2 regions of the Bradyrhizobium sp. S3.12.5 genome follow, and region 1 is predicted to be linked to the other one. Evidence: predicted binding sites of a transcription regulator. Region 1 holds the regulator's gene; the other holds the start of a gene.

What was found. Region 1 encodes PhoB, which activates phosphate uptake and scavenging genes when phosphate is short. Its sites were predicted from a motif close to TGTCATNNANCTGTCAT; they were not measured.
Region 2: a site for PhoB is predicted at 2,389-2,405, ahead of ABIC09_RS30275 (UDP-2,3-diacylglucosamine diphosphatase). Genes of this name have one in related genera too.

What each region holds. Positions count from the first base shown of each region.
Region 1 is NZ_JBEPRF010000022.1:114,363-119,670, reverse strand. Features, by position in the region: gene argF (ornithine carbamoyltransferase) at 1-290, opposite strand, end outside; gene ABIC09_RS28585 (aspartate aminotransferase family protein) at 290-1,492, opposite strand; gene ABIC09_RS28580 (GcrA family cell cycle regulator) at 1,946-2,455, shown strand; gene phoB (phosphate regulon transcriptional regulator PhoB) at 2,575-3,282, opposite strand; gene phoU (phosphate signaling complex protein PhoU) at 3,305-4,021, opposite strand; gene pstB (phosphate ABC transporter ATP-binding protein PstB) at 4,033-4,854, opposite strand; gene pstA (phosphate ABC transporter permease PstA) at 4,851-5,308, opposite strand, start outside.
Region 2 is NZ_JBEPRF010000025.1:94,281-99,588, forward strand. Features, by position in the region: gene ABIC09_RS30265 (ATP-binding protein) at 1-1,131, opposite strand, end outside; gene thiD (bifunctional hydroxymethylpyrimidine kinase/phosphomethylpyrimidine kinase) at 1,412-2,212, shown strand; gene ABIC09_RS30275 (UDP-2,3-diacylglucosamine diphosphatase) at 2,429-3,241, shown strand; gene ABIC09_RS30280 (glycosyltransferase family 4 protein) at 3,241-4,284, shown strand; gene ABIC09_RS30285 (threonine/serine dehydratase family protein) at 4,350-5,308, shown strand, end outside.

The DNA.
Region 1 (5,308 bases):
GACAGCACTCGCGCGGTGTCGGCAATGGTCTCGCCGCGGCCAAGCTGCATCTCGGCGCCGGTGAGCATGATGGGCTCGCCGCCGAGCTGGCGCATGGCAACGTCGAACGACACGCGCGTGCGGGTCGACGGGCGCTCGAAGATCATCGCCAGCGTCTTGCCTTCGAGCGGCTTGACCGGCTGATGCGCCTTCTGCTTCGCCTTCATGGCGGAGGAGGCCGCGAGCATGCTCTTGAGCTCCGACAGCGGCAGCTCGTTGATATCGAGGAAGTGCTTTGGCGTCTTGCTCATCAGCTGGCCGCCCGCTTGTTGCCTGAGAGCGCAGCGCAGGCGCGTTCAAGCCGGCCGACGCTGTCCTCGATCTCGGCTTCGGTGACGATCAAGGGCGGCAGGAAGCGCACGACATTGTCGCCAGCGCCGACGGTGAGCAGTTTTTCGTTGCGCAGCGCTGCGACCAGATCGCCGGAGGGCACCACGGCCTTGATGCCGATCAGGAGCCCCTCGCCGCGGACCTCGCTGACAATATCGGGATGACGATCGATCACGGAGGCGAGCTTCTGCTTGAGCAGCAGCGACATCTTCTGCACGTGGTCGAAGAAGCCGGGCTTGAGCATGACGTCGAGCACGGCGTTCGCGGCCGAGATCGCCAGCGGATTGCCGCCGAAGGTCGAGCCGTGCGAGCCGGGCCCCATGCCGGTGGCCGCATCCGCGGTCGCCAGCACCGCGCCGATCGGGAAGCCGCCGCCGAGCGCCTTGGCCAGCGACATCACGTCAGGCGTGACGCCGGTGCGGCGGTGGGCGAAGAGATCGCCGGTGCGGCCCATGCCAGTCTGCACCTCGTCGAAGGCGAGCAGCAGGCCCTTCTCGTCGCAGAGCTGGCGCAACGCCCTCAGGAAAGAAGGCGTCGCCGAACGAACGCCGCCCTCGCCCTGGATCGGCTCGATCAGGATGCCGGCGGTCTGCGGACCGATCGTCTTCTTCACGGCCTCGATGTCGCCGTGCGGGATCTGGTCGAAACCGTCCATCGGCGGACCGAAACCTTCGAGATATTTTGCAGAGCCGGTCGCAGCCAGCGTCGCCAGCGTGCGGCCGTGGAAGGCGCCTTCGAAGGTGATGATGCGGTAGCGCTCCGGATGTCCTTTGGAGAAGTGATGATGGCGGACCAGCTTGATCACACCCTCCAGCGCTTCGGCGCCGGAATTGCAGAAGAACACGAAGTCCGCAAAACTCTCGTTGCAGAGACGCGCGGCGAGCTTCTCGCCGTCCGGGCTCTGGAACAGGTTCGACATGTGCCAGAGTTTTGTGGCCTGCTCCTGCAGCGCCTTGACCAGCGCGGGATGGGCATGGCCGAGCGCATTCACCGCCACGCCCGAGGTGAAATCGAGATAGCGATCGCCATTGGTTGCGATCAACCAGACGCCTTCACCGCGCTCAAAACCGATGTCGGTTCTGGCGAAAACGGGGAGCAAGTGCGGCGCTGCGCTGTTAGCCATGATGGTCTCTTTGGATGTTTCGGACGGCCTGAAACTGCGTTGCGCAGCGCATCATTGGTCCGGAAAACGAAACGTGCCGCCTTTTAAGGGCGGCACGCATCACTATCTTATGCTTGGCACCATTGGTGTCAATGCCGCCCGGAAAGCCCCGCGAAACCCAGATTCCGTAGTCTTGCGGTACCGAATTTGCGGGTTTTGGCCACGGAACATGTGGAAGCGAGTCGGCGGACTCTTGCGCGTGAGTCACGCCATATTGTAGCGTCTGGCTTGTCAGATACGACATCTCGTGCAGCGGTTCTGATCCCAAAAGTCCTCATGTACCGGCGTAAACGTTCGGGCGTATCATTGCGCCCGGCGAGCCTTAAGGGATTCTGGCGGCACGGATTTTTCGAGGCTTAGGCATTCGTTGTGCGGCCCCCAGGATGGCAGGCGCGCGGCGAAGGAAAGGGTGCAATGACGGTTTTGACCTGGTCCGACGATCGCGTCGAACAGCTGAAAAAGCTCTGGGAGGCCGGACTTTCGGCCAGCCAGATCGCCGCTGAGCTTGGGAATGTCACCCGTAACGCCGTGATCGGCAAGGTTCACCGGCTCGGCTTGTCGGGCCGCGCCAAGAGCCCGTCTTCGGCAGCTCCGCGGCCGCGCAAGGCGCGTCCAGCGCCGCACATGATGCGGGTGAGCAGGCCCATCGCACGCGGCAATACCGCGCTGGCGCAGGCTTTCGAGGTCGAGGTCGAGGCTGAACCGGTCACCTACGACAACGTGGTACCGATGAGCCAGCGGCTGTCGCTGCTCGAATTGAACGAGGCGACCTGCCACTGGCCGGTCGGCGATCCCTCGAGCCCGGATTTCTTCTTCTGCGGCGGCAAAGCGCTCTCCGGCCTGCCCTATTGCGCCCAGCACTCGCGGGTTGCGTATCAGCCGGCAGCGGATCGCAGGCGGGCCCCGGCGAAGCCGGCGCGGTAAGCTCAGCTCCAAACGACATCGTCCTGGCCTGGTGCGCAATTGCGCGCGGGCCGGAACGATCGGGAGAAGGATCGGCGCGCCTTTGGCGCGCTTTCTTGTCGAGGTCTGCTCAGGCCGTTTCAGGCCTGCTCGGCCTTCGCGAACCGATCGTCCAGCGCGTAGCCCGCGCCGCGGACGGTGCGGATCGGGTCCTGCTCGCGGCCGAGATTGAGCAGCTTGCGCAGGCGGCCGATATGCACATCGACGGTGCGCTCATCGATGTAGATGTCGCGGCCCCAGACACTGTCGAGCAACTGCTCGCGCGAGAACACGCGACCGGGATGCTCCAGGAAGAACTCCAGCAGGCGATACTCGGTCGGGCCGAGATCGATCGGCCGGCCCGAGCGCGCCACGCGGCGCTTTTCGCGGTCGAGCTCGATGTCGCCGAACGCCAGAACGGTTGCGAGCCGCTCCGGACTTGCGCGCCGGAGCAGGCCTTTCACGCGCGCCAGGAGCTCGGGCACCGAGAACGGCTTGACGATGTAGTCGTCAGCGCCGGTCGCCAGGCCCCGCACCCGCTCGCTCTCCTCGCCACGCGCGGTGAGCATGATGATCGGCAGCTGCTTGGTGTCGGATCGCGCACGCAACCGCCGGCACAGCTCGATGCCTGATAGCCCCGGCAGCATCCAGTCAAGCACGATCAGATCGGGGATGTGCTCCTTGAGGCGGGTGTCGGCGTCGTCGCCGCGCATTACCGTCTCGACGTCATAGCCGTCGCCTTCGAGGTTGTAGCGGAGAAGCTCGGTCAGAGCTTCCTCGTCCTCAACCACCATAATGCGTGCGCCCATCGGGTCGTCGCTCCTTGCGTAATCAGGTGCTCGGGACCGTGGTGGCGAAGGTCGTCATGTCGCCCTTCGGCCGCTTGTCGGTGATCGCCTGGCCTTCGATCATGTAGAACACGGTCTCGGCAATGTTGGTGGCATGGTCGCCGATCCGCTCGATGTTCTTGGCGCAGAACATCAGATGGATGCAGAACGAGATGTTGCGCGGATCCTCCATCATGTAGGTGAGGAGCTCACGGAACAGCGAGGTGCAGATGGCGTCGACTTCCTCGTCGCCCTTCCACACCGCCATCGCCGCCGGCAGATCGTGCGCGGCATAGGCGTCCAGCACCGACTTGACCTGCTGCTGCACGAGGTCGGTCATGTGCTCGAGGCCGCGGAACAGCTTGAGCGGATGGAAATCCGTCTCCAGCGCCGCGACGCGCTTGCCCATGTTCTTGGCGAGGTCGCCGATGCGCTCGAGATCGGTCGCGACGCGCATGGCGCCGACGATCTCGCGCAGATCCACCGCCATCGGCTGGCGGCGCGCGATCGTGAGCACGGCGCGCTCCTCGATCTTCTTCTGCAGCGTGTCGAGCTCGGCGTCGATGGCGACGACGCGCTGGCCGAGCGCGACGTCGCGGCGGATCAGCGCATCGACGGAATCGACGATCATGCGCTCGGCGATGCCGCCCATCTCGGCGACCAGGCGCGTGAGCTCCTGGAGGTCGGTGTCGAAGGCCTTTGCGGTATGTTCAGAACCCATGTGCCGTCTCCTCAGCCGAACCGGCCGGTGATGTAATCCTGCGTGCGCCGGTCGGTCGGCGATGTGAATATCTTGCTGGTGTCGTCGAACTCTATCAGCTCGCCGAGATACATGAAGGCGGTCTTGTCGGAGACGCGGGCGGCCTGCTGCATGTTGTGGGTCACGATCGCGATCGTGTAGTTCTCGGACAGCTCCTGGATCAGCTCCTCGACCTTGGCGGTCGAGATCGGGTCGAGCGCCGAGCAGGGCTCGTCGAACAGGATCACCTCGGGCCGCACCGCAACGGTGCGGGCGATGCAGAGGCGCTGCTGCTGGCCGCCGGAGAGCGACAGGCCGGAGGCGTTGAGCTTGTCCTTGACCTCGTTCCACAGCGCGCCGCCGCGCAGCGCTTTCTCGACGCGGTCGTCCATCTCGGATTTCGAGATCTTCTCATAGAGACGGATGCCGAAGGCGATGTTCTCGTAGATCGTCATCGGGAACGGCGTCGGCTTCTGGAACACCATGCCGACGCGGGCGCGCAGCAGATTGAGGTCGAGCTTGGGGTCGAGGATGTTGGTCTGGTCGAGCATCAGCTGACCGGTGACGCGCTGGCCCGGATAGAGGTCGTACATCCGGTTGAAGATGCGCAGCAGGGTCGACTTGCCGCAGCCCGACGGGCCGATGAAGGCGGTGACCCGGTTGGTGCCGAGCGCCAGGTTGATGTTCTTCAGCGCGTGGTGCTCGCCATAATAGAAGTTGAGGTTGCGCACCGTCACCTTGGCCGGCGCTTCGGGCAGCATCGGCGCCTGGGGCAGGCCGCCGGCCGCGCTCATCGATACGGAAAGATCGGTCATTTTGCGGTCCTCTCGGCGCTGAGAATGCGCGCGCCAATATTCAGGGCAAGAACGGTCAGGGTGATGAGCAGCGCGCCGCTCCAGGCGAGCTGCTTCCAATAGGCGTAGGGGCTCTGGACGAAATTGTTGATGGTGACCGGCAGGTTCGCCATGGTCTTGTTCAGGCCGAGGCTGAAGAACTGGTTCGACAGCGCGGTGAAGAGCAGCGGCGCGGTTTCGCCGGCGACGCGGGCGGTCGCGAGCAGCACGCCGGTGATGAGACCGGAGCGGGCAGCGCGATACGCGATCCGCTTGATCACCAGCGAGCGCGGCAGGCCGAGCGCGGAGGCCGCCTCGCGCAGCGCGTTCGGCACCAGCAGCAGCATGTCCTCGGTCGTGCGCAGCACCACCGGGATCACGATGACGGCGAGCGCGAGCGAGCCTGCGATCGCCGAGAAGCCACGCATCGGCACCA
Region 2 (5,308 bases), on a different contig from region 1:
GATGTTCTCGCGCAAGGTGCGCTTGAGCAGCTTGAGCATGGACCCGAGCAGCTCGCGGCAATCGACCGTCTGCGGCTGGAGCAATTGGCGGCGACTGAACGCGAGCAGCCGCTGCGTCAGCTCTGCGCCGCGTTCGCCGGACTCGCAGATGTCATCGGCGAATTGCCGCAAATCGGGCCGCGTCTTGAGCTGCTCGCTGAGATGCTCGGCGTTGCCAATGATCACGGTCAGGAGATTGTTGAAGTCGTGCGCGATGCCGCCGGAGAGCTGGCCGACCGTCTCCATCTTCTGCGCCTGCTGAAGCTGCTGCTCGGTCAGCTTGCGCGCGGTCAGATCGTGGATGATGCCGACATGGATCAGATCGCCGTCCTGCCACGCCTGGCCCACCGACAGATCCATCGGGAAGGTCGATCCGTCCTTGCGCAGGCCGGCGGCTTCGCCGGTCGCGAAGCGCCGCGCATGACCGGTGGATGAGGGCCTCTCCTGGTTGGACATCAGCATGCCGATGTCGAGATTCATGACCTCGGCGGCGTGATAGCCGAACAGCCGTTCGCAGGCGGGATTGAACAGGAGAATGCGGGCTTGCGCGTCGAACAGGATGACACCGTCGACGGCGGTCTCGACGACCGCGGTGAGACGCGTCACGCTTTCGCGCATCGCGCGCTGGGCGTCTCCGACCTGCCGCAGCAGCAGCGTCGCGTCCCGGCTCTTGATCTCCTCCTCCTCGAGCGCAGCCTGAACCTTCTGCAGCTCAAACGGGGAGGGGATGGTCAGGATTTTCGGCAAGAGCGGCCAAAGTGCACCGGCGGTGAAGATGGAGGCCGCAGCCGTGACCGCCTTGACCAGGCCCTCGATGCCGTAGATCGGGACCCAGAGCGTGTAGATCGACAGCACATGGGTCAGGCCGCAGGCCATGATGAAGATCGCGAACGCCCAGTAGACCCAGCCGAATTGGAGGTCTCGCCGCTTGGTGACGAGAATGGTGAGAGCGAACGGGATCGAGAAATAGGCGGCGGCTATGATGGCATCGGAGACGACGTGGAGCCAGATCAGCTCAGGTTCCCACAACAGGCAGATGCCGTGCGGTGAGAACATCGAGGAGTCGAGGATGCGTTCGAAGTAGGCCCACATGATACAGTCCCGAGAGGGTTGCAGGCCGGGGGCGGCCCGCAACATGGCATCGCCAGCGAATCGATCAATCTTTCACTGATTTGGATGGACCCGCCAAGGCCGGGCGATGACTAGGTCTTATTTGTCCGGATGTGCACGTTTCCGGGACGACGATACTGCGTGGCACCGCGCGTGCACGATTCGCGGCTTGCTGGTGCTCCGAGCGCGCGGTAGGAGAAGCCATGACTTCGAAATGCCTGACTTTGAAACGCCTGGCTTCGAAAACCCGGAAAACCGCCCGATGACCACGCCCGTGGCGCTCACCATCGCCGGCTCGGATTCGAGCGCCGGCGCCGGCATTCAGGCCGACCTGAAGACCTTTGCCGCGCTCGGCGTCTACGGCGCATCCGCGATCACGGCGCTGACGGCGCAGAACACCAAAGGTCTCACCGGCATTCACGCGGTATCCGCGGCGTTCGTCACCGCGCAGATCGATGCGGTGCTCTCCGATCTCGACGTCGGCGCGGTGAAGATCGGCATGGTGGCGCAGGCCGAGACTATCGATGTGATCGCCTCTGCGCTGGCGCGCTGGAAGCCTCGCAATATCGTGCTCGATCCCGTGATGGTCGCAACCTCCGGCGACCGCCTGCTGGCGTCCGAAGCCGTCGAGGCCCTGCGCAAGAAGCTGATTCCGCTGGCCTCGGTCGTTACGCCAAATCTGCCCGAGGCCGCCGCTCTGCTCGACGGGCCGCTTGCGCGAAGCGAAGCCGAGATCGAGAGTCAGGGCCGCCGCCTGCTCGCGCTCGGCTGCCACGCTGTCCTGATCAAGGGCGGGCACGGCGAGGGCGCCGAGAGCATCGACTATCTCGTCGATGCCGGAAACACGATTGCGCTTGCCGCGCCGCGCGTCGCCACGAAGAACACCCATGGCACCGGCTGCTCGCTCTCGTCGGCGATTGCGGCGGGTCTCGCCAAGGGCGAGACCCTGGAGCAGGCGGTGCGCAACGCCAAGGCCTGGATCAGTGTTGCGATTGAAGCTGCCGACCGCTTCAGCGTCGGTCACGGCCACGGGCCGATCCATCATTTCCACAAGTTTTACTGACGCCGGCTGCGAGCTGCGTGTCGGCCCCGCCGTTAACCAGCAGGACCAGGGTGTTCCGGGCTTTTGCGGGCAACCAATGCCGCCTCATGTCGCCTGATTGTCGCATGCGACTGATATTCGCGGGGAGGGCGAGGCGAGGTTTGATTCGTAGCTGAGGGTGCCTCAAAGGTCCAATTGGTCATCCCCCTGTCACGGGAAATTGTTACAGGCTGTCGTATGGGAAGTTACGATGTGAGTGACGAGAGCCCTGAAAGGCGCTTTCGCACCTTGTTCATTTCCGATGTCCATCTCGGAGCCCGCGGCTCGCAAGCCGACCTGCTGCTGGACTTCCTGCGCTACCACGACGCCGACACTATCTATCTCGTCGGCGACATCGTCGACGGCTGGGCGCTGAAATCGAGCTGGCACTGGCCGCAATCGCACAACGACCTAGTGCAGAAGCTCCTGCGCAAGGCGCGCAAGGGCGCCAAGGTCATCTACGTGCCCGGCAATCACGACGAGTTCCTGCGCAACTATTACGGCACGCATTTCGGCGGCATCGACGTGGTCGAGAACACCGTCCACACCGGCGTGGACGGCAAGCGCTATCTCGTCATCCACGGCGACATCTTCGACCTCGTGGTGCAGAACGCGCGCTGGCTCGCCCATCTCGGCGACAAGGCCTACGACTTCGCGATCCAGATGAATCGCTTCGTCAACTTCTTCCGCCGCATGTTCAAGGTGCCCTACTGGTCGCTGTCGCAATGGGCCAAGCAGAAGGTCAAGAACGCCGTGAACTATATCGGCGCGTTCGAGCAGGCGCTCTCGGCCGAAGCACGGCGCCATGACGCCGACGGTGTGATCTGCGGCCACATCCACTACGCCGTGATCCGCGACGAGAATGGCATCCGCTACATGAATTGCGGCGACTGGGTCGAGAGCTGCACCGCGCTGGTCGAGCACGATGACGGTCGTTTCGAGATCATCACCTGGGCCGACCACGCCCAAAAGCCTGCAGCCGTACCGCAGGTGGCAGCAAGGGCGGCTTGATGCGCATCCTGGTCGCGACCGACGCCTGGCACCCGCAAGTCAACGGTGTGGTTCGGACGCTGACCAAGCTTGCTGACGCCGCCAAGACGCTCGGTACCGAGTTTACATTCCTGACGCCGCAATCGTTCCGCACCTTTGCGATGCCGAGCTATCGCGACGTGCGGCTCGCGATGCCGCGCCCGGCGCGCATCGCAAGACTGATTGAGGAAGCGCGGCCCGACAGCATCCACATCGCGACGGAAGGGCCGATCGGCCTGATGGTCCGCCGCTATTGCCGGCAGCGCAAGCTGCCGTTCACGACCAGCTTCCACACCCGCTTTCCCGAATATGTCCGCGCCCGCGTGCCGGTTCCGGAATCCCTGATCTGGCGGGCGCTGCGGCGCTTCCACAGCGCCAGCCGCGCCGTGATGGCGGCGACGCCAGCACTCGCCCGCGAGCTCAGCGAGCGCGGCTTTGCCAATGTCGTGCTGTGGCCGCGCGGCGTCGACACAAAGCTGTTCCACCCTCGCGCCATCGATCTCTGCCTCCCGGCACCGGTGTTCCTTTCCGTCGGCCGGGTCTCGGTCGAGAAGAATCTCGAGGCGTTTCTCGACCTCGATCTGCCCGGCACCAAGGTGATCGTCGGCGATGGCCCGGCGCGCAACACACTGGAAGAGGCCTATCCCGACGCGATTTTCCTGGGCGAAAAGCACGGCGAGGAGCTGGCCGACATCTATGCGGCAGCCGACGTCTTCGTGTTTCCGAGCAGGACCGACACGTTCGGCCTGGTCCTGCTCGAGGCGCTCGCGAGCGGCCTGCCGGTTGCGGCGTTCCCGGTGAAGGGGCCGCGCGACGTCATCGGCGATGCGCCGGTCGGCGCGCTGGACAATGACCTGCGCAATGCCTGCTTCGCGGCGCTCGATATCTCCAGGCCAGCCTGCGTCGAATTCGCCGCCAATTACACCTGGGAAGCCTCGGCGAGGGCATTTGTGGACAGCATCCGGGCGGTCGGCGCGGTGCTGCCCGGCCGGACCGGCACGGAACAGCCGCGCTTCGTCGCCTGAACGGATAAAAATCCTCGCGCGGAGATGTCTTGCCCGCGCCGCATCCGCCGCGATAACATCGCCCCATGTCCGAACAGCCCCTTCCGATCGGCCCCGCCGATATCGACGCCGCAGCGCGCGTGCTCGCGCCCTTCGCCGTCCGCACCCCGCTGTTGTCGTTTCCCGTCCTCAACGAGCGCGTTGGCGCGAAAGTGTTCCTGAAGCCGGAGATGCTCCAGCGCACCGGCTCCTTCAAGTTCCGCGGCGCCTTCAACAAGGTGTTCTCGATCCCGCAGGACAAGCGTGCCGGCGGCGTCGTCGCGTTCTCCTCCGGCAACCACGCCCAGGGCGTGGCGGCGGCGGCCAAGATCCTCGACATGCAGGCGACCATCGTGATGCCGGCGGACGCGCCGCTCTCGAAGCGCGAGCGCACCAAATCCTATGGCGCCGAGGTCGTGCTGTACGATCGCGACCGCGACGATCGCGAGGCGATCTCGCGCGGCATCGCCGAGAAGCGCGGCGCGACGCTGGTCAGGCCCTATGACGATCCTTTCGTGATCGCAGGGCAGGGCACCGCGGGCCGCGAGATCGCGGAGGACATGGCAACGCTCGGCCTCTCACCTGACATCGTGGTGGCGCCGGCCTCCGGCGGCGGCCTGATCGCAGGCGTCGCGACCGCCGTGAAGGCGCGCTACCCACTAGCCGAGATCGTGGTGGCCGAGCCCGAGGCGTTCGACGATCACGGCCTGTCGCTGACCGCGGGCCATCGCGAGCCGCACGGGCCTGCGGGCCGCACCATCTGCGACGCGCTGATGGCCCTGATCCCCGGCGAGATGACCTTTGCGATCAACAGCAAGCTTCTGGCGCGCGGCGTGACCGCGTCGGACAAGGAAGTCGGCGCGGCCGTCGCCTTTGCCTATCGCGAGCTGAAGCTCGTGGTCGAGCCCGGCGGCGCGGTCGGCCTTGCCGCGTTGCTTGCCGGCCGCCTCGACGTTGCCGGCAAGAACGTGGTCATCGTGCTCTCCGGCGGCAACGTCGATGCGGA